DNA from 3 places in the Anaerobacillus sp. ABD4_527 genome. Region 1 is predicted to be linked to each of the others. Evidence: predicted binding sites of a transcription regulator. Region 1 holds the regulator's gene; each other region holds the start of a gene.
The links. Region 1 encodes Rex, which represses fermentation and respiration genes when NADH is low (regulators of the CRP and FNR family bind a similar motif). Its sites were predicted from a motif close to TTGTGAAATATTTCACAA; they were not measured.
Positions count from the first base shown of each region.

Region 2: a site for Rex is predicted at 3,121-3,138, ahead of ACXAHI_RS00860 (cytochrome ubiquinol oxidase subunit I). Genes of this name have one in related genera too.
Region 3: a site for Rex is predicted at 2,796-2,813, ahead of ACXAHI_RS08435 (DoxX family membrane protein). Genes of this name have one in related genera too.

Region 1 covers NZ_JBSWXZ010000010.1:7,545-13,380, reverse strand. Annotated here, with positions in the region: gene groL (chaperonin GroEL) at 1-1,040, opposite strand, end outside; gene groES (co-chaperone GroES) at 1,089-1,376, opposite strand; gene ACXAHI_RS20645 (CPBP family intramembrane glutamic endopeptidase) at 1,718-2,428, shown strand; gene ACXAHI_RS20640 (YdiK family protein) at 2,425-2,649, shown strand; gene tatC (twin-arginine translocase subunit TatC) at 2,669-3,430, opposite strand; gene ACXAHI_RS20630 (twin-arginine translocase TatA/TatE family subunit) at 3,451-3,633, opposite strand; gene ACXAHI_RS20625 (redox-sensing transcriptional repressor Rex) at 3,661-4,299, opposite strand; gene moaC (cyclic pyranopterin monophosphate synthase MoaC) at 4,343-4,825, opposite strand; gene ACXAHI_RS20615 (ABC transporter ATP-binding protein) at 5,072-5,836, shown strand, end outside.
Region 2 covers NZ_JBSWXZ010000001.1:158,960-164,795, reverse strand. Annotated here, with positions in the region: gene ACXAHI_RS00870 (potassium channel family protein) at 1-532, opposite strand, end outside; gene ACXAHI_RS00865 (cytochrome d ubiquinol oxidase subunit II) at 637-1,653, opposite strand; gene ACXAHI_RS00860 (cytochrome ubiquinol oxidase subunit I) at 1,666-3,000, opposite strand; gene ACXAHI_RS00855 (ABC transporter ATP-binding protein) at 3,178-4,980, opposite strand; gene ACXAHI_RS00850 (ABC transporter ATP-binding protein) at 5,000-5,836, opposite strand, start outside.
Region 3 covers NZ_JBSWXZ010000001.1:1,615,499-1,621,334, reverse strand. Annotated here, with positions in the region: gene ACXAHI_RS08450 (heavy metal translocating P-type ATPase) at 1-1,338, shown strand, start outside; gene copZ (copper chaperone CopZ) at 1,366-1,572, shown strand; gene ACXAHI_RS08440 (four-helix bundle copper-binding protein) at 1,745-2,074, shown strand; gene ACXAHI_RS08435 (DoxX family membrane protein) at 2,224-2,730, opposite strand; gene yiaA (inner membrane protein YiaA) at 2,968-3,435, shown strand; gene ACXAHI_RS08425 (PIG-L family deacetylase) at 3,540-5,836, opposite strand, start outside.

The DNA.
Region 1 (5,836 bases):
ATTTGGTTAACGCGAGCAGCGATCTTGTCAGTTTCGCCAGAGCCTTCAACGATTGTTGTGTTTTCTTTCGTTACAACAACTTTAGAAGCGCGGCCAAGCTGCGTGATGTTTGCTTGCTTAAGATCTAGACCAAGATCTTCAGTGATCACTTCAGCACCAGTTAGTGTACCGATGTCTTCAAGCATTGCTTTACGACGGTCACCGAAACCAGGAGCTTTAACAGCTACTGCGTTGAACGTTCCACGAAGCTTGTTAACAACAAGCGTTGCAAGAGCTTCACCTTCAACGTCTTCAGCGATCATAAGAAGTGGTTTACCTTGTTGTACCACTTGCTCAAGCACTGGAAGTACATCTTGGATGCTTGCGATCTTCTTATCAGTGATAAGGATATATGGATCTTCTAGAACAGCTTCCATTTTATCGGAGTCTGTTACCATGTAAGGAGATGCATATCCGCGGTCGAACTGCATACCTTCTACTACTTCAAGCTCAGTAGCGAATCCTTTTGATTCTTCAACAGTGATAACGCCGTCGTTTCCAACGCGCTCCATTGCTTCAGCGATCAATTGACCTACTTCTTCGTCAGCAGCAGAGATAGACGCAACTTGTGCGATAGACTCTTTGCCTTCGATCGGCTTAGAAATTTTCTTAAGCTCATCTACAGCAGCTTTCGTTGCTTTTTCGATTCCTTTACGGATAACCATTGGGTTAGCACCAGAAGCAACGTTTTTAAGTCCCTCACGAACCATTGCTTGTGCAAGAACCGTTGCAGTTGTTGTACCGTCACCAGCAACGTCGTTCGTCTTGCTTGCTACTTCAGCTACAAGCTTAGCACCCATGTTTTCGAATGCATCTTCAAGTTCAATTTCTTTCGCGATCGTTACACCGTCATTTGTGATAAGAGGAGAACCGAACTTCTTCTCTAGTACCACGTTACGTCCTTTTGGACCGAGTGTAACTTTTACTGCGTTTGCAAGAGAATCAACACCGCGAAGCATTGAGCGACGGGCTTCTTCACTAAACTTAATATCTTTAGCCATTTGTTACCCTCCAATTTATGTAGTTCTTATTTTATTTGAGTGGTTGTATTACTTGCTTACAACTGCAAGAATATCGTTTTCACGAAGAATTAAATATTCTTTACCGTCATATTTTACTTCAGTACCAGCATACTTACTGTAAATAACTGCATCGCCTTCTGAAACTTCAAGAGCTACACGCTCACCAGAATCAGTTAACGCACCGCTACCTACAGATACAATGCGACCTTCTTGAGGCTTTTCTTTTGCAGAATCAGGAAGTACGATTCCACTAGACGTTTTTTCTTCTAATTGAATTGGTTCTACTACTACGCGATCACCTAAAGGCTTTAACAACTCAAACACCCTCCTCAGTGGATATTAATGGTTTGTATTGTTTCTGTTAGCACTCAACATAGGCGAGTGCTAACACATGTATATAATAAAATATTTGGCTATTCTTTTGCAAGTAGTAAAGTTGATTTTTTTAACAGAAAATTTGCATTCCTTTATTTATCAACTTCTTCTATCTGAAAGATAAGACTTACGTACTAGTTATCAGAACATTCCCTCTTCAGATTCGTCACTGTTTCGAAACTCTTCTAAAGGGCATTCCCATTCCTAAATGTGTTAAACTAATACAAGTATGCAAAATGCCTTTATCTAGGCATGCAAACCACTAAAAGGAGTTATGCTTCTTGGCAAAACACTATTGGACTATCTTAATTACTTATATCGTTATGCAGCTTTCCGGATATCCGGGTGCAAAACTATTTCAATCCCTAGATGTTCCGAACCCAGTCGTAAGCTACTCGGTTGTGAGCTTTTTTACAGCACTCATCATCATGCTGTTTCTACTCCGCTCAACTCCTGACGAGCCGTTTGAACGTTCTACCCGCGTATCAGCAGGGAAAGCGGTAAGCTGGAGCATTCTTGGTATCTTCATGGCTTACTTTGCTCAAATTATCGCAGCGATGATCGAGGTCAATTTATTCGGAATCGAACCTGGATCAGAAAATACAGAGATGCTGATGGATGTTGCGAAAGCATCACCGATCTTTATCCTTGTAATAGCGATCATTGGCCCAATTCTTGAAGAGATCGTCTTTAGAAAAGTGATTTTCGGGGCACTCTATACACGGTTTAACTTTTGGATCGCTGGAATCGCGAGTTCGGTTATCTTTGCAGCCATCCATTTGGATTTCGACCACATCCTTGTTTATACTGCGATGGGACTTACGTTCGCGTTTCTATATGTGAAAACGAAGCGGTTGATCGTACCGATTGTCGCTCATATGACGATGAATACGATCGTTGTCTTAATCAACATCTTCTTTGCAGATGATCTAGCAGAACTACAGAAGAAAGCGGAACAAATGCAGTCATTTATTGGAGGAGTACTTACATGAGATTTTCACCAACTCTAATGGGGTTTTTCTACGCAGGGCTCGGTTCGATCTTCACGTACCTTGCGATTCAAAGCGCCCGTTCTGATGCAGATATGTGGAGCCTTTGGACGATACTACTGATGGTGCTCGCCACAGTTGATTTCGCTTACTCCATTCGCTTCTTTTTACTTAAAAAGAAAATCAATCAACTGAAGAAAAAAGATCAAAACAAAAAGCGATAGGGCTATCCTATCGCTTTTGTTATGCTTCTTCTTCCTGTTCTTCCAATTGACGCTTCGCCTCTGCTTGTAGTCTCTTTCTATAACCATAGCGAGACACAAGAATGCTGAATTCATATAGTAAAAACAGTGGTACCGAAACCATTAGGTGTGAAATAATTTCAGGCGGTGTGATCATACCCGCTATGACGAGGAGTCCAAAATACGCGTATCTCCTAATCTGTACAAGCATGGCAGGATTTAAAATTCCGAGTCTCGTGAAGAAAAGAACGATCACAGGCAGCTGAAACACAAAGCCAAATGGTAACGTTAACTGAAACAAGAAAGTGAAGTATTGATTTGCGCCGTACATTTCCTGAATGTTGAGGCTTTCTGCCAAATTACCGACAAAGTCGATGACAAAAGGAAACAGGACGAAATATGAAAATGAAACTCCTCCAAGAAAGAGGAGAAAGACTGCTGGGATATACGATAACGTTACTTTCCGTTCATTATCATAAAGTCCTGGCGAAACAAAAGCCCATAGCTGATAGAGAGCGATGGGCGATGTCATAATGAAAGCAACCAGGAACGCAAAGCTGAAATAAACCTTTAACGGGTCTGTTAATGTAAAAGCGTTCATCGGAATCCCCTGTGCTTCAGGAGCATTCTGGAGAAAGACGATGACCGGCTTTGCGATGAATAGTCCCGCAATAAAGGAGAGAATTAAGACGACGACTGTGATGATGATTCGTTTTCTTAATTCTTCTATGTGATCATAGATGGATTGTTTTTGTTCATCCATTCCCTATCCGTCCTAACCGATTACTGTTCGTTTTTTTTCTTATCGTTCGTATCATCGTCGTCATCTGCTAGACCTTTTGTTGCGTTCTTGAACTCACGAAGTGTGTTACCTGCTGCTTTACCAAGCTCAGGTAGTTTCTTAGGTCCAAAAATGATCAAAGCAACAACTGCAACTAGAGCGATACTTGCGCCACCCATTCCCATGCGTGTCACCTCCTTAAGATTATAAGTTTATACCGGGTAATGCTTCATAAAATACACGAGAGCCTGCAGTTCAACTGCCAGGTCAATATGATGCACTCGAATATGATCTGGTACGGTCAAACGTGCTGGCGTAAAGTTCAGGATCCCTTTAATTCCAGCCTCGTCCATCTGATCTGCAATCGACTGAGCAGCATGAACGGGTACTGTAAGGATAACGACTGAGATGTCGTTCTTCTTTACCTGTTCTTTAAACTGATCGATATGGTAGACCGGAATACCACCGATTTCTTGGTTTACTTTTTCTGCATCCGCATCAAATGCCAGTTCGATCTTCGTATTGTTATTCTTAATGAAATTGTAGTGCAGAAACGCTGTCCCAAGGTTACCTACTCCTACGAGAGCTACCCTGGTCGTTTCATCTTGATCTAGGGTCTTACTAAAGAAAGATAACAGATAATGAACATTATACCCATACCCTTTTTTACCAAGAGCACCGAAATAACTAAAATCTCTTCGTATGGTAGCAGAATCTACCTTTATCGCATCGCTCAATTCAGCAGAACTTACCCGCTGTTTACCAGATGCACTAAGATTTTTTAAATAGCGATAATAGAGCGGCAGTCGTTTTGCTGTCGCTTGCGGAATTTTTGTTTGATCAATATCCATAAACACCCTCCACATTGACCTCCGCGCTCAATCTATGGTTGTCCTACTCGCGCTTGTAATCCCCGCTTTTCCCCCCTGTTTTTGTAAGGAGATAGGTTTCCCCGATAACGATGCCTTTATCCAGCGCTTTGCACATATCGTACACGGTTAATGCCGCCGCTGATGCTGCCGTCAGCGCTTCCATTTCTACTCCGGTACTTCCTTTTGTTTTCACATGAGCTTCAATTGTAAGCTCATAAAAGGAAGCGCTCACTTCCCAGTCGAAATGAAGGTCAACGCCAGAAAGCGCTATCGGATGACACATAGGGATGAGATCAGACGTTTTTTTTGCTGCCATAATCCCGGCAATTTGGGCGACTTGAAGCACATCGCCTTTCTTCATATTTCCGTCTTTGATACCAGTATAAATTTCTTCACTAACCTTCACGCTCGTTTTGGCAACCGCTGTACGAGCAGTCGGAGTTTTCTCTGTAATATCGACCATCTGTGCGCGGCCTTCTTTATTAAAATGAGTAAATGAACTCATGGCTGCCCCTTTCTTCTATAGATGATAGAAGGTTAAATGGAATGCTGCTACTTGTGACTATACACCATTTCTATCCTTTTTGCTGTTTTTTAACAAGAATTTTTATTACCATTTAATGAACATTCCTGTAGTTGCCCACCTTGTCCTCACTACGATAAACTTAAAGGAACGTAATCGAATGGTAGATCAAGCAAATCGCTCGATTCAACATACAACGAGAAGAGAGAAATTCGAGGTGAAGAAACAATGATCGCACTACAAGTAAATGGCGTATCAAAATCATTTGGTGCTGACCCTATTTTATCTAATATTAAGCTAGAAGTACAATCGAGAGACCGTGTGGCACTCGTTGGTCGAAACGGTGCCGGAAAGTCTACTCTTCTAAAACTCATCACAGGGCAGCTCTCCTATGATTCAGGAGATATCATCAAACCGAAAGATGTACGGATCGGATACATGGCTCAGGACACGGGTCTCGAATCGAACCTATCGATCTGGGATGAAATGCTTAGCGTCTTTGAAGAACTACGTCGTATGGAAAAAGAACTTCGACGGTACGAAGAGAAGATGGGCGACCCATCTATCTATGAAAATGAGCAGGAATACCAGCGTATCATGAAAGAATATGACCAGCTTCAGGTCGCTTTCAAAGACAAAGGCGGCTACAAATACGAAGCGGATATTCGTACGGTCCTTCACGGGCTTAACTTCAAAGATTTCGATTATAAAACACCGATTTCTAGTCTAAGCGGAGGGCAAAAGACGCGCCTTGCGCTCGGTAAACTCTTACTTACAAAACCTGAGCTACTCATACTCGATGAGCCGACAAACCATCTTGATATCCAAACACTCACATGGCTCGAAGGTTATTTAACAGGCTACACAGGTGCCATCCTCATCGTTTCGCACGACCGTTATTTTCTCGATAAAATCGTGAACAAGGTGTATGAAATCTCGAGAAACCGCGCAGAACGATTCGAAGGAAATTATAGCTTCTATTTAGAAGAGAAA
Region 2 (5,836 bases), on a different contig from region 1:
CAACGATATTGGCACCGTACTTTGCTCGGATATCGAGCTCAATAATCGTTTTATTATCCATTCTTGAGTTTGCGATAAGTTCAACGATACTATGTTCATCTGAAAGCTCTAAATAGTCGAGAACACTATTTGAGATAATATTATGAGCAATCCTCATCCCCATATCTCTCTCTGGGTGAACGATCTTATCAGCACCGATCTTGTTCAGAACTTTTTCATGGTAATCATTTTGAGCTTTCACCGTAATATTACTTACCCCTAGTTCTTTCAAGATCAACGTTGTAAGGATACTTGATTGAATATTATCTCCGATCGCGACAATAACGTGATCAAAATTTCGTATACCTAGATTTTTTAATACGCTCTCATCCGTTGAATCTGCAATGACAGCGTGCGTTGCAACGGAGGAAAATTCATTTACTTTGTCTTCATCCATATCGATTGCGAGAACTTCCATTCCCTGTTGACTCAATGATTTGCATATACTACCGCCAAAACGGCCTAGTCCAATAACCGCAAATTGTTTTTTCAACGTACACTCCTCCTACTTATCTCGGAAAGAAACGTGACAGCGATCCGCTGCCACGTTGTTAACTCTATCCTATCACGTTGTACCACCGTGTCAATATGATCTCTTTACGACTTATTTCCTTTTACATACTCGGCATCAAAGAGGAATAGTCGCATTAATAAGATTAGAGAAGGAACGAGTAAGCATAGACCTGCTACGAACGCTATAACTAGGTATACACCCATCGTTTCATTCGTGTAGCCAGAGTAAATCGTAACGTAGTCGTATAAAATCCACGGGAGATGTGACACCCCGTAGCCAAAGAAGGCAAAAAAGAATTGCAGCATAACAAAGAGAAAGGCTGTTCCATAGCGTTTCTTATGAAAGATCAAGTATGTTGCAACTAAGAAGCAAAACAGAGATGCAATAAACATCCATGCATAGTCGAGCGTGCTCGCAAAATGCTCAGGGTTATGCTGCTGAAGCGCTACGAAGACGAGTATACTAGCTAAAATGGTTGGCGCGCTCCAAAAGAGAGCATATTTCCTTAGTAGCTCTAGAGCAGGCGTATCATTCGCTCTGCTTGCATAGAACGTAAGAAACGCTGCACTAATGAACAACACAGAAACAATCGCAAGTAACACGACAGACCAAGAATAAAAACTTGTAAAAAGTTCACCAGCGAGAAACGTAACGTTGCCATCCACTTCTTCTATGAAACCACCTTCAGACAAAGTGAGCGCTGTTGAAAGCGAGGCAGGAATCAATAACCCTGTCACACCATACAAAAAGGTATATACTCTACTCTTTTTAGCACCGTAGTTCCCAAACGCATAAAACGATCCTCTGATTGCTATGAGAATGATCGCAATGCTTCCAGGCACAAGCAGTGCTGTTCCGAAGTAATAAGCAGTGTCTGGGAAGAAACCGATCAGGCCTACAAAAAAGAATACGAAAAACACATTTGTAACTTCCCAAACCGGAGATAAATACCGACTGATGATACGGTTGATGATATGATCTCGGCCGGTTAGCTCACCGTAGTATGCAAAGAAACCTGCACCAAAATCGATTGAAGCAGTGATTAAATAACCATATAGAAAAACCCATAGCACCGTAATCCCAATAACCTGAATATCCAATTTGACACCCCCCTATCTAGATTTTGCGATTTCTTCTAGCTCATTTTCTGCTGGATTTGAATGGAACATCTTTCTGAGAACGATGACACAAAGCGTCCCGAGGACGATGTACAGCAATAAGAACAAGATAAGCATCAAGCCTACGTGATCAGACGTTGTTGCAGCGTGACCTGTTCGAAGAATGTCCCAAAGGATCCAAGGCTGACGTCCCACTTCTGAGAAAATCCATCCAAATTCAATAGCAAGCATCGAAAGTGGTCCTGCAAGGACAATAAGCCTTAGCAACAACCTATTACCTGGATTTAATCGTTTAATCCTAAGTGCGAGCATATAGAAGAATGTCAGAGCTGCTAAGAACATTCCGATCCCTACCATGCCATCAAACAGGTAATGGATAAACAGTGGCGGAATTTCATCTTCCGGTACTTGATCTAAGCCCATCACTTCAGCACTCGGATTACCATGTGCAAGGATACTTAAGAAGTTAGGTAATACAATACCGTATTTTACTTCTTCATTCTCTTCGTCTAAAATACCTCCAACAATTAAGTCTGCATTTCCTTTCGTTTCAAAATGCCACTCTACAGCTGCTAGTTTTTCAGGTTGGTATTCTGCAAGAAACTTCCCTGCGAAATCTCCTACCATTGCCGTTCCAATCGCAAAAATAAATCCTGCTGTCATCGTCAGTTTCAACGCTTTTTTGTAATACGTACCAGTCTTGCCCCTAAGCATCATAAATGCTGTGATCGCGGCGAGTACGATAGCCGATGTAAGGTATGCGGACATCACGACATGACCTACCTTAGTTGGCGTCGCAGGATTAAACATCGCAGCAAGCGGTTCAATATCAGTCAATACACCATCGACCATCGTAAAGCCTTGTGGAGCGTTCATAAACGCATTTACCGTAGAGATAAACACTGCCGACATGGTTGAACCGATTACGACTGGTATTGAAATTAACCAGTGATAGATTGGCTTTTTAAATCGATCCCATGTATATAAATAGATTCCTAGAAAGATTGCTTCAAAGAAAAACGCAAACGTTTCTAAGAATAAAGGCAAACTGATTACCTGACCGGCAAGCTGCATAAAGTTTGGCCAGAGTAAAGAAAGCTGTAAGCCAATCGCCGTTCCTGTCACAACCCCTACTGCTACCGTTACAACAAACCCTCTTGACCAGCGCCTTGCTAATAACGTGTAGTAAGGGTCATTGCGCTTAATCCCAATCCATTCTGCTATACTAATAAGCAAAGGCACACCAACACCGAGAGTTGCAAAGATTATATGAAACCCTAGTGTAAGGCTCGTTAAAAGCCTGCTGAGCATCGCCGAATCCATTTCCACCTACTTCATCCCCTTTTAAATCAACTCAAAGTCTCCTAAACAATCTTCCCTTATCAACTTGAACAAAAACTAACAAACATGTGAAGCTTTCTACAAATCTATTATGACTGAACGAAGACTTTGTGACAAGTATCACAATCTAAAATAAAAAAAGAAGCCCGAAAAGGGCTTCTTTTTTTATCCTGCATCCATCATATTAAACTGTGAACGAACTAATTCGTAGTAAGTTCCACCTTTACGCATCAATTCGTTATGATCTCCTTGCTCTAATATACGACCATGATCTAACACGATAATATTGTCCGCTCCACGGATGGTTGATAGTCTATGGGCAATCATAATCGCTGTTCTACCTTCTAGAACGACGTTTAATGCATTCTGTATCTTGAGCTCAGTTTCTGTGTCGATACTAGCCGTTGCTTCATCGAGTATCAAAATTCTTGGATCGGCTAATAACGCCCGGGCGAAAGATAACAACTGACGCTCACCCACTGAAAGTACGTTACCCCTCTCTTCAACTTCCGTTTCAAACCCATTGCTTAGCCGCTTGATAAACTGATCCGCTCCGACTGCTTCTGCTGCTTCGAGTACTTCTTCATCTGTTGCATCAGGTCGACCGAAACGAATGTTTTCCATAATCGTTCCAGAAAAGATAAACGTATCTTGAAGCACGACACTTACTTTTTGACGCAAACTATCCAATTTAACATCTCGTAAATCGACGCCATCGATTTTTACTGACCCTTTTGTAGGATCATAGAACCTACTGATCAGATTGGCGATCGTTGATTTACCAGAACCAGTGTGCCCAACAAGTGCAACTGTTTCTCCCGCTTTCATCCTTAAACTCATCTGGTGTAGTGCTTTTCTTTTCTCATCATAGGAGAATTCAACGTCTTCAAACGTGATTTCACCTTTCATTTCTTTAAATTCTCTTGCATCCTTTTTCTCTGGAACATTTGGCTTTTCATCTAAAAATTCAAAGATTCGCTCTGATGAAGCCATCGCTACGAGTAGCTGGTTATATACTTGACCTAATCTTGAGATCGGTTCCCAGAACATTCCTAAGTAAAAAGCAAACGTGACGAAGACACCATAATCGAGACCATTCTGAATTAAATAGACACCAAACCAAATCAGTATCGCTGTTCCAATCGCATTCGACATCTCTACGAAAGGTCGGAACATCGCACTTTTTTTCGTCGCATCCTTCCAGCTTGAGTACGTTTCATGGTTAACGCCTTCAAAGAAGTCCATGTTCTCTGTTTCCTGTGTATAAGACTGTGTGACTCGAATACCTTGAATGCTTTCGTTCAAGTGGGAGTTTAGCTTCGCTTGCTTCACCCTTACCTGTTGCCATGATCTCCTGATCCTTCTGCGTAGCCTTGTCGAGATCAAGAACATGAGCGGCAAGATAATCATGATTGCTAGCGTTAACTGTGGACTTAGAATAAACATGATCACGAGGATACCAAGTAACAAAACGATATCCATCAACAGGTTGATAACACCATTTGTAAAGAGTTCCTGCATCGAATTTACATCGTTGATGATCCTTACTAAGATAGACCCTGCCGAACGCTTGTCAAAGAATCCGTGCGAGAGCTTTTGTATGTGTTTGAATAACCCCTGCCTAATGTCATAGATAATGTATTGCCCGAGCTGATTCGTCCATTTGATACGATACGTGTTCGAAACCCATGAAATGATATATAACACAGCTATTCCAATGATGAGTTGAATCAATAGCGTTTCATCTTTATTTTTTATTGCATGATCGAAAAGCAATACCCCGATAAAGATCGGAACGATCAACCGCACTGCAGTTGAAATCAGCATCGTAATGATCGCTTTTGGTAGAAGGTTCTTCTTATATGGTTCCATGTATCCTAGGAGCCGCGACATCTGCTTCCAATTAAACTGTTTTTCGATAGCTGAATCCTGAGAATAGTGAAATCGTTGTCTACGATTCTGTTTCATTTCGCTTATTCACCCCTTTTCAAACCGTCTGTCTACTCATAATCTCTTTTTGATCTTGATACTGAATATCGTAGATACCTCGGTAGTATCCTTCGTTCTCAATCAGTTCATCATGCTTTCCGCGCTCAACGATTTCTCCTTTATTCAGTACAAGGATTTCATCAGCGTGCTTTAATGAAGAAATTCTATGCGCGATGATAAACGTCGTTCTTCCCTTCATCACTTCTTCGAATGCTTTTTGAATCTTAAACTCCGTTTGCATATCAACTGCACTCGTAGCATCATCGAGAATCAAAATACTTGGATCTGTCAAGATAGCTCGAGCGATTGCAATTCGTTGTTTTTGTCCTCCTGAAAGTCCCATTCCACGCTCTCCAAGAACCGTGTCATACCCTTCAGGCAATTCCATAATGAACTCATGTGCCTGTGCACGTTTCGCTGCATCTTGAATTTTCTCAAACGAAACATCGGGATCGCCGTAAGCAATATTATCGCGAATTGTTGATGAAAATAAGAATGTCTCTTGAAGAACTACACCAATATTTCTTCTAAGAGATTTGAACGTATAGTCATCGATCTTCTTACCATCGATCAAGATCTCTCCACTATCTGGTTCATAAAAACGTGCGATTAACTGCGTAACCGTTGTCTTTCCTGACCCCGTTGCACCTAATAAACCAATCGTTGTACCTTTTGGTGCATCGAAAGAAATATCCTTCAACGCCTCATCATCTTCAGAAGCATACTTGTGCGTCACATGCTTAAACTCAACATGACCTTCTAAACGACTCACTTCGATGGCACCTTCTTTATCAGATATATCTTCAGGTTCATCTAAAATTTCAAGTAGACGTTC
Region 3 (5,836 bases), on a different contig from region 1:
AAGACGGACGGTGATGCGGTCATCGGTTCAACCATTAATGAAAATGGTACATTGACGATCACAGCTGAGAAAGTAGGAAGTGATACTGCATTAGCAGGAATCATCAAAATTGTAGAAGAAGCTCAAGGTTCAAAAGCCCCTATTCAAAGAATGGCAGATATCATCTCAGGTATTTTTGTTCCGATTGTTGTAGGAATTGCCTTCATAACGTTCCTTGTCTGGTATTTATGGGTGAACCCATACGATTTACCTCAGGCACTAGAAGTTGCGATTGCCGTTCTCGTGATTGCTTGTCCATGTGCACTGGGTCTAGCAACACCTACTTCGATCATGGTAGGCACAGGAAAAGGTGCTGAAATAGGTGTGCTGTTCAAAGGCGGCGAATTTCTTGAGGGCACACATAAAGTCGATGCGATCTTGTTAGATAAAACAGGAACGATTACGAAAGGGAAACCGGAAGTAACGGACTTCACAGTGTTTGATGGAGAAGAACAAGAAGTCTTATCCTATCTTGTAGCCGCAGAAAAAGCCTCGGAGCATCCACTTGCTAGGTCGATCGTTCAATACGGTGAACAAAAACAAATCAAAGTGGATGAAGCTGAGAGTTTCGAAGCGATTCCGGGGCACGGTATTACGTCTCTGATCGACGGTAAGAGGGTGCTGGTCGGAACGAGAAAATTAATGGAACGAGAAAACATTCAGTACACGCAACATGAAGAAGTGATGGCAGCTTATGAAACAGAAGGAAAGACCGCTATGTTCATCGCCATCGAGCAAAACATTAGCGGTATCATCGCCGTTGCTGATACAGTGAAAGAAACATCGAAACAGGCGATACAAGAATTACGAAATCTCGGTATCGATGTTTACATGATTACTGGAGATAATAAACGCACAGCAGAAGCTATTGGAAAACAAGTGAACATCACAGGTATTTTTGCAGAAGTTCTTCCAGAAGACAAAGCAAACAAAGTAAAAGAGTTGCAAGGTCAAGGGAAACGAGTTGCCATGGTTGGTGACGGGATCAACGATGCGCCAGCTCTTGCAACGGCTGATATAGGGATGGCGATCGGAACAGGTACCGACGTTGCGATCGAAACAGCTGATGTTACCCTTGTTGGAGGCGACTTAGAGCATATTCCAAAGGCAATTAACTTAAGTCGAAAAACGATGAAAAACATTCGCCAGAACTTGTTCTGGGCACTATTCTACAACTCGATCGGTATCCCGATCGCTGCAATTGGTCTATTAGCACCGTGGGTAGCTGGAGCAGCAATGGCATTCAGTTCGGTATCAGTTGTGACGAACTCACTTCGATTGAAGCGAGTTAAATTATAATTTTATTCTTGAAGGGAGATTTTAAACATGGAACAAACAACGATCAAAATTGAAGGTATGACGTGTAACCACTGTAAATCGGCAGTTGAAACAGCATTAACCGAGTTAGAGGGTGTTTCAGGTGTTGAGGTTGATCTGAAGCAAGGAAAGGCGGATGTATCGTACGATTCAGCTAAAGTCACTGTATCTGATATGAATGAAGCAGTAGAAGAGCAAGGGTATGATGTGAAGTAACGATACTTGAATAGATTAGGAAGCAAGGGGAAACCTTGCTTCTTTTTTATTGGAAAAAATGTGCAAAAAATAAAATTCCTTTCTATGGAAATTTTGTTCAAAATATCGTTTAGATCGCTAATTTATTGGAAAAATACCATAGTGTATACAAAATATAGGGAGGAATTTGATTATGTCACACGAAAAATACGGTTCAATGATCGAAACGCTTCATGAATGCATGACGGCATGTAATCATTGTTACGATTCTTGTTTAAAAGAGGATGATGTCAAGATGATGGCTGAATGTATTCGTCTTGATCGCGAATGTGCTGATATTTGTGGATTCCTTGAACAAGCTCTAGTTAGAGGTACACCATTTGCAGCTGAACTTGCTCAAGCTTGTGCAGCTATTTGTGAAGCATGTGGGAATGAGTGTAAGAAGCACGACCATAAGCATTGCCAAGATTGCGCAGACGCTTGCTTTAAATGTGCAGAAGCATGTAAGAAGCTTGCAGCTTAATGAATATTTGTACTTATAAAAAGCTACACCCCTCTTTCAGAACGGCATGGGGGCTGTAGCTTTTTTTGTTTTTTAATAAAGTCTTATTAGAGATGTAGAATGTGGAATGCGCAGTTTCCTTTTGTGATGAATGAATTGTAAACATTCTTTTATTTATGTTCAAGCACGGGCTTAACCTGACGAATGTGGAAACCTTGTTTAACAAACGGGATCACCCATCGATCAAGCCCAATCTTTGCTGCATTATAACCAGCAATCAGAATCAGCACTCCAAGGATCACCATCATCGGGTTCGTGCTTGTTGTTCCACTAAATAGGAAGGCAAAATTCATGATAACTCCCATTAATGCTGCAAGGGTTGTGAAGGTACCAAGAATTAGGCCAAGTCCAACAAGCAATTCTCCCCAAGCAACTAGTACATTGAAAAGCTCGACATTTGGGATCGCTAACCCTTCTAAGAATGCAGCCCACCATCCTTGCACAGCAGGATGTTCACCGGTAGCCTTCGCAACTGCTTCTTGAAGATAGCCATTTGCATCAAAACCACCTGTGATCTTTCCCCAGCCAGCAGTTAGCCATTGATAACCTAGGTATAAACGTATGAACAATAGAATACCAGAAGCTACTTTGTTTTCTCTTAGAAATTGAATAAACATTTTCTCACGCTCCTACTTTAATAGTCTGATCACATGTTTATTATCGCCAATCCTTAAACCGTCTTCTGTGATAAGTATCACAATCTTGACGATTAATTTAAATAGAGGATATAAACTTGCCTTATTTTTAAATAACAAAAAATTCATACAATAATAGTGTTGAAATGTAAAATATTGCTATAATAGTCGGTATAGGATAGTAAAATAGCCTACGTATAGTAAAAAGGGGGGCGGGTAATGTCAGAAGTAAATGGAAACCCGTTAGTGAAGGATGAAAAAAAGCCAAAGGTGAAAGTGGAAAGAAAAGAAGGGGAACCAACTGCAGCTTTTAAAGGGGCAAGCTGGGCAGCTTTGGTCATCGGTGTTTCCGCTTATTTAATCGGTCTTTTTAATGCTGGGATGGAACTGAATGAGAAGGGGTATTACTTTGCTGTATTGGTATTTGGACTGTATGCGGCTGTTTCCCTGCAAAAAGCGGTTAGAGACAAGGAAGAAGATATCCCTGTCTCGGGCATTTATTACGGACTAAGTTGGTTTGCAGTAATTACCGCTATTTCTTTGATGGCAATTGGGCTTTATAACGCTGGAAGTATCATCTTAAGTGAAAAAGGGTTTTACGGAATGTCATTCGTTCTTAGTTTATTTGCGGCGATAACGATTCAGAAAAATATTCGTGATACGCAGATGGCTAAAGAGAGAGGATAAGGACTTATTTTGTGGAGGCAGTTTGTGAACATAACATTCTCCACAAAAACACCTTCAAAGTTTGTGCAACTTTGAAGGTGTTTTTAAAGCTATTCTGTTTTTAATTACTCACCATAGTAAGGATAGCTTACCAAGTTAGTAAAAATGCGATACCCACCAGGAACTTGGTTCTGAATCTGACGGTACCAAACTAAGTTCGTATAAATGTAAGTACCATCTCCATAATCAGCCTTCAAGATTCCGCCTTCGAATGGCTCTTCACCTGGATCCGCGACGCTTACGTATGTTTCAAACTCCTCTGACCAATTCATCGGGAAATAAAGTCCTCGTTCTTGTACCCAGTTATCCCAATCAGATTGATTGATTTTATTTGGATAATTAAAAATCGGTGCTTCAGGTTTTAATACGTTAATCGGAGCGTCTTCATCTGTAACGCGCCACTCGATGGAAGGTTGTCCGATCTCGAGCTCATATGGAGCGGTTGTGTTCGTGTCCCAGTTATCCCATGGTTTATTGTATTGTACGACAAGGTGACCACCATTGTTCACATATTCCAATAACCGCTCATTATGCTGCAGCAAATCTTCTCTTGAAAGATACGCTCTTATGCCAGTGACGATCGTATCATATTGAGAGAGGTCTCCTGAAGCTAAATCTTGCTCGGTTAATTGTGTAATATCCATGCCAACGTTAGATAATTGATCGGCTACTTTATCAAACCCACTATCTACATAACCGATTTTGAGATTCGCTGGGTATTCAAGTGGGAATGCTACGCCGCTCACAGACGCATCGGATACATAATAATTTGTCCCGATGTGGTCGTACTTGATCATTTGGACGTTTTTACTGATCGTTTCGTTTCCGACTTCGGCCTTAGGCACGATCTTAAATTCACCTTCTTCAACAGTATCTGAAGGGGTTAGTGTAAACGAAATGGTTTTTGCCTGTTCATCTGATGCAAAGGAAACAGACTGTATTTCAGGCTCAGATGTCCATCCTTCAGGTAATTGAAGTCCGACGTCTGTTTCTAAAGCTCCTTCTGCAAACTTCTCGATGTCTACATCCATTGTTACGTTTTCATCTATGTCTTTGGTGTTTATAACTAAATTCTCAGGAGATGGTTTGACGGATACTTCTGGTAGCAAAGCAACTCGTTTTTCTGGCGTAAAGGTTTTTGTAGCGGATTTTCCTTTTGTTTTAAAGCTGATATTGGCTTTAATTGCGCTTTGTGCATACGCCTCATAATAGTTTGTTGATGTTGCTTTGACGTTGAAGTCAAACGTTATTTGATCTCCAGGTGCTAACGATGAAGAGTGGTGCTTCCCTTTTACTATCCAGTCTTCAGGAGTGGAAAGAGAAGCCGATAGGCGTTTGATTTTAGATGAACCATTATTTGTAATCGAAACACTTACGTTTGTTGTATCGTCCAGAGTTAACTGCGGATCAACAACCTCAACATCGACTTGTAGCTGTGCTGCGGTAAACATCGTGTTTGTTAGTTGTTCTTCCTTTACTAAAAGTTTATGGAGTAGTGTGTTTCTTAAATCATCAGATAGCTTCTTGTCTTTCTCAATTTTCTTGATAAGCTTTTGGAGTTGCTTGTAAGTTTTTTCTGATCGAGAAAGAACTTCTTTATGGTTCGGATGCGCACTTTTTACTTGTTCGAGATCCTTTTGAAGGTGAATAAGTTTTTGTTTGTACTTATTACCGCTTTTCGAAAGAGCCTTGGCGTATTCTGTGAAATTGTAAGGGATGTTTTCGAAGATGCTATCTTCATGTTCTGGTATATCGCTAACAGTTGATTTAACGAGCTGTAAATCTACGGTTTCTGGTCCATCTCCAACATCTCTTCCCATGCCTTGTGATTCGTGTAAGTAACGCGCTTTTTCACCAAGCTGTGGGTAGGTCATGTCATAATGTTCGTCGTAAATACCGATCTGGATAGAGGTAGTGGTTTGGGCTTCTGTTTCAGCAGGGAGGTAGAGTTTCTTGATTTGCCAAGTGGTTAGTCCATTTTCAAGCTGCTCGGGGAAAATGGAAGGATCTGCTGCATCTTCAAAAGCTTTTTGAGTAAGTAACGTCATGGCGCGGTGATGACCATGCTGGGTGTCTACGTTACGGAATGAGGGCATGACGATATCGGGTTTAAAGGTACGGATATACTGAATGAGGCGTTCATACGTCTCCGTTTCTCCCCACTTGTTCAATGTTTCTTCGGGTGTTTTAGAGAAACCGAAGTCTTTGATGCTATCTTCGAAGTCTTCGTTTAAGAAGAAGGTTTCAATGCCAAGGACTTTGGAGGAAGCTTGTAATTCGTTTGTTCGGATAATACCGAGTGCGTCCCCTAGCTCGCTACCGATTTCATTTTGACCGCCTTGACCACGAGTAGATAGGAGAA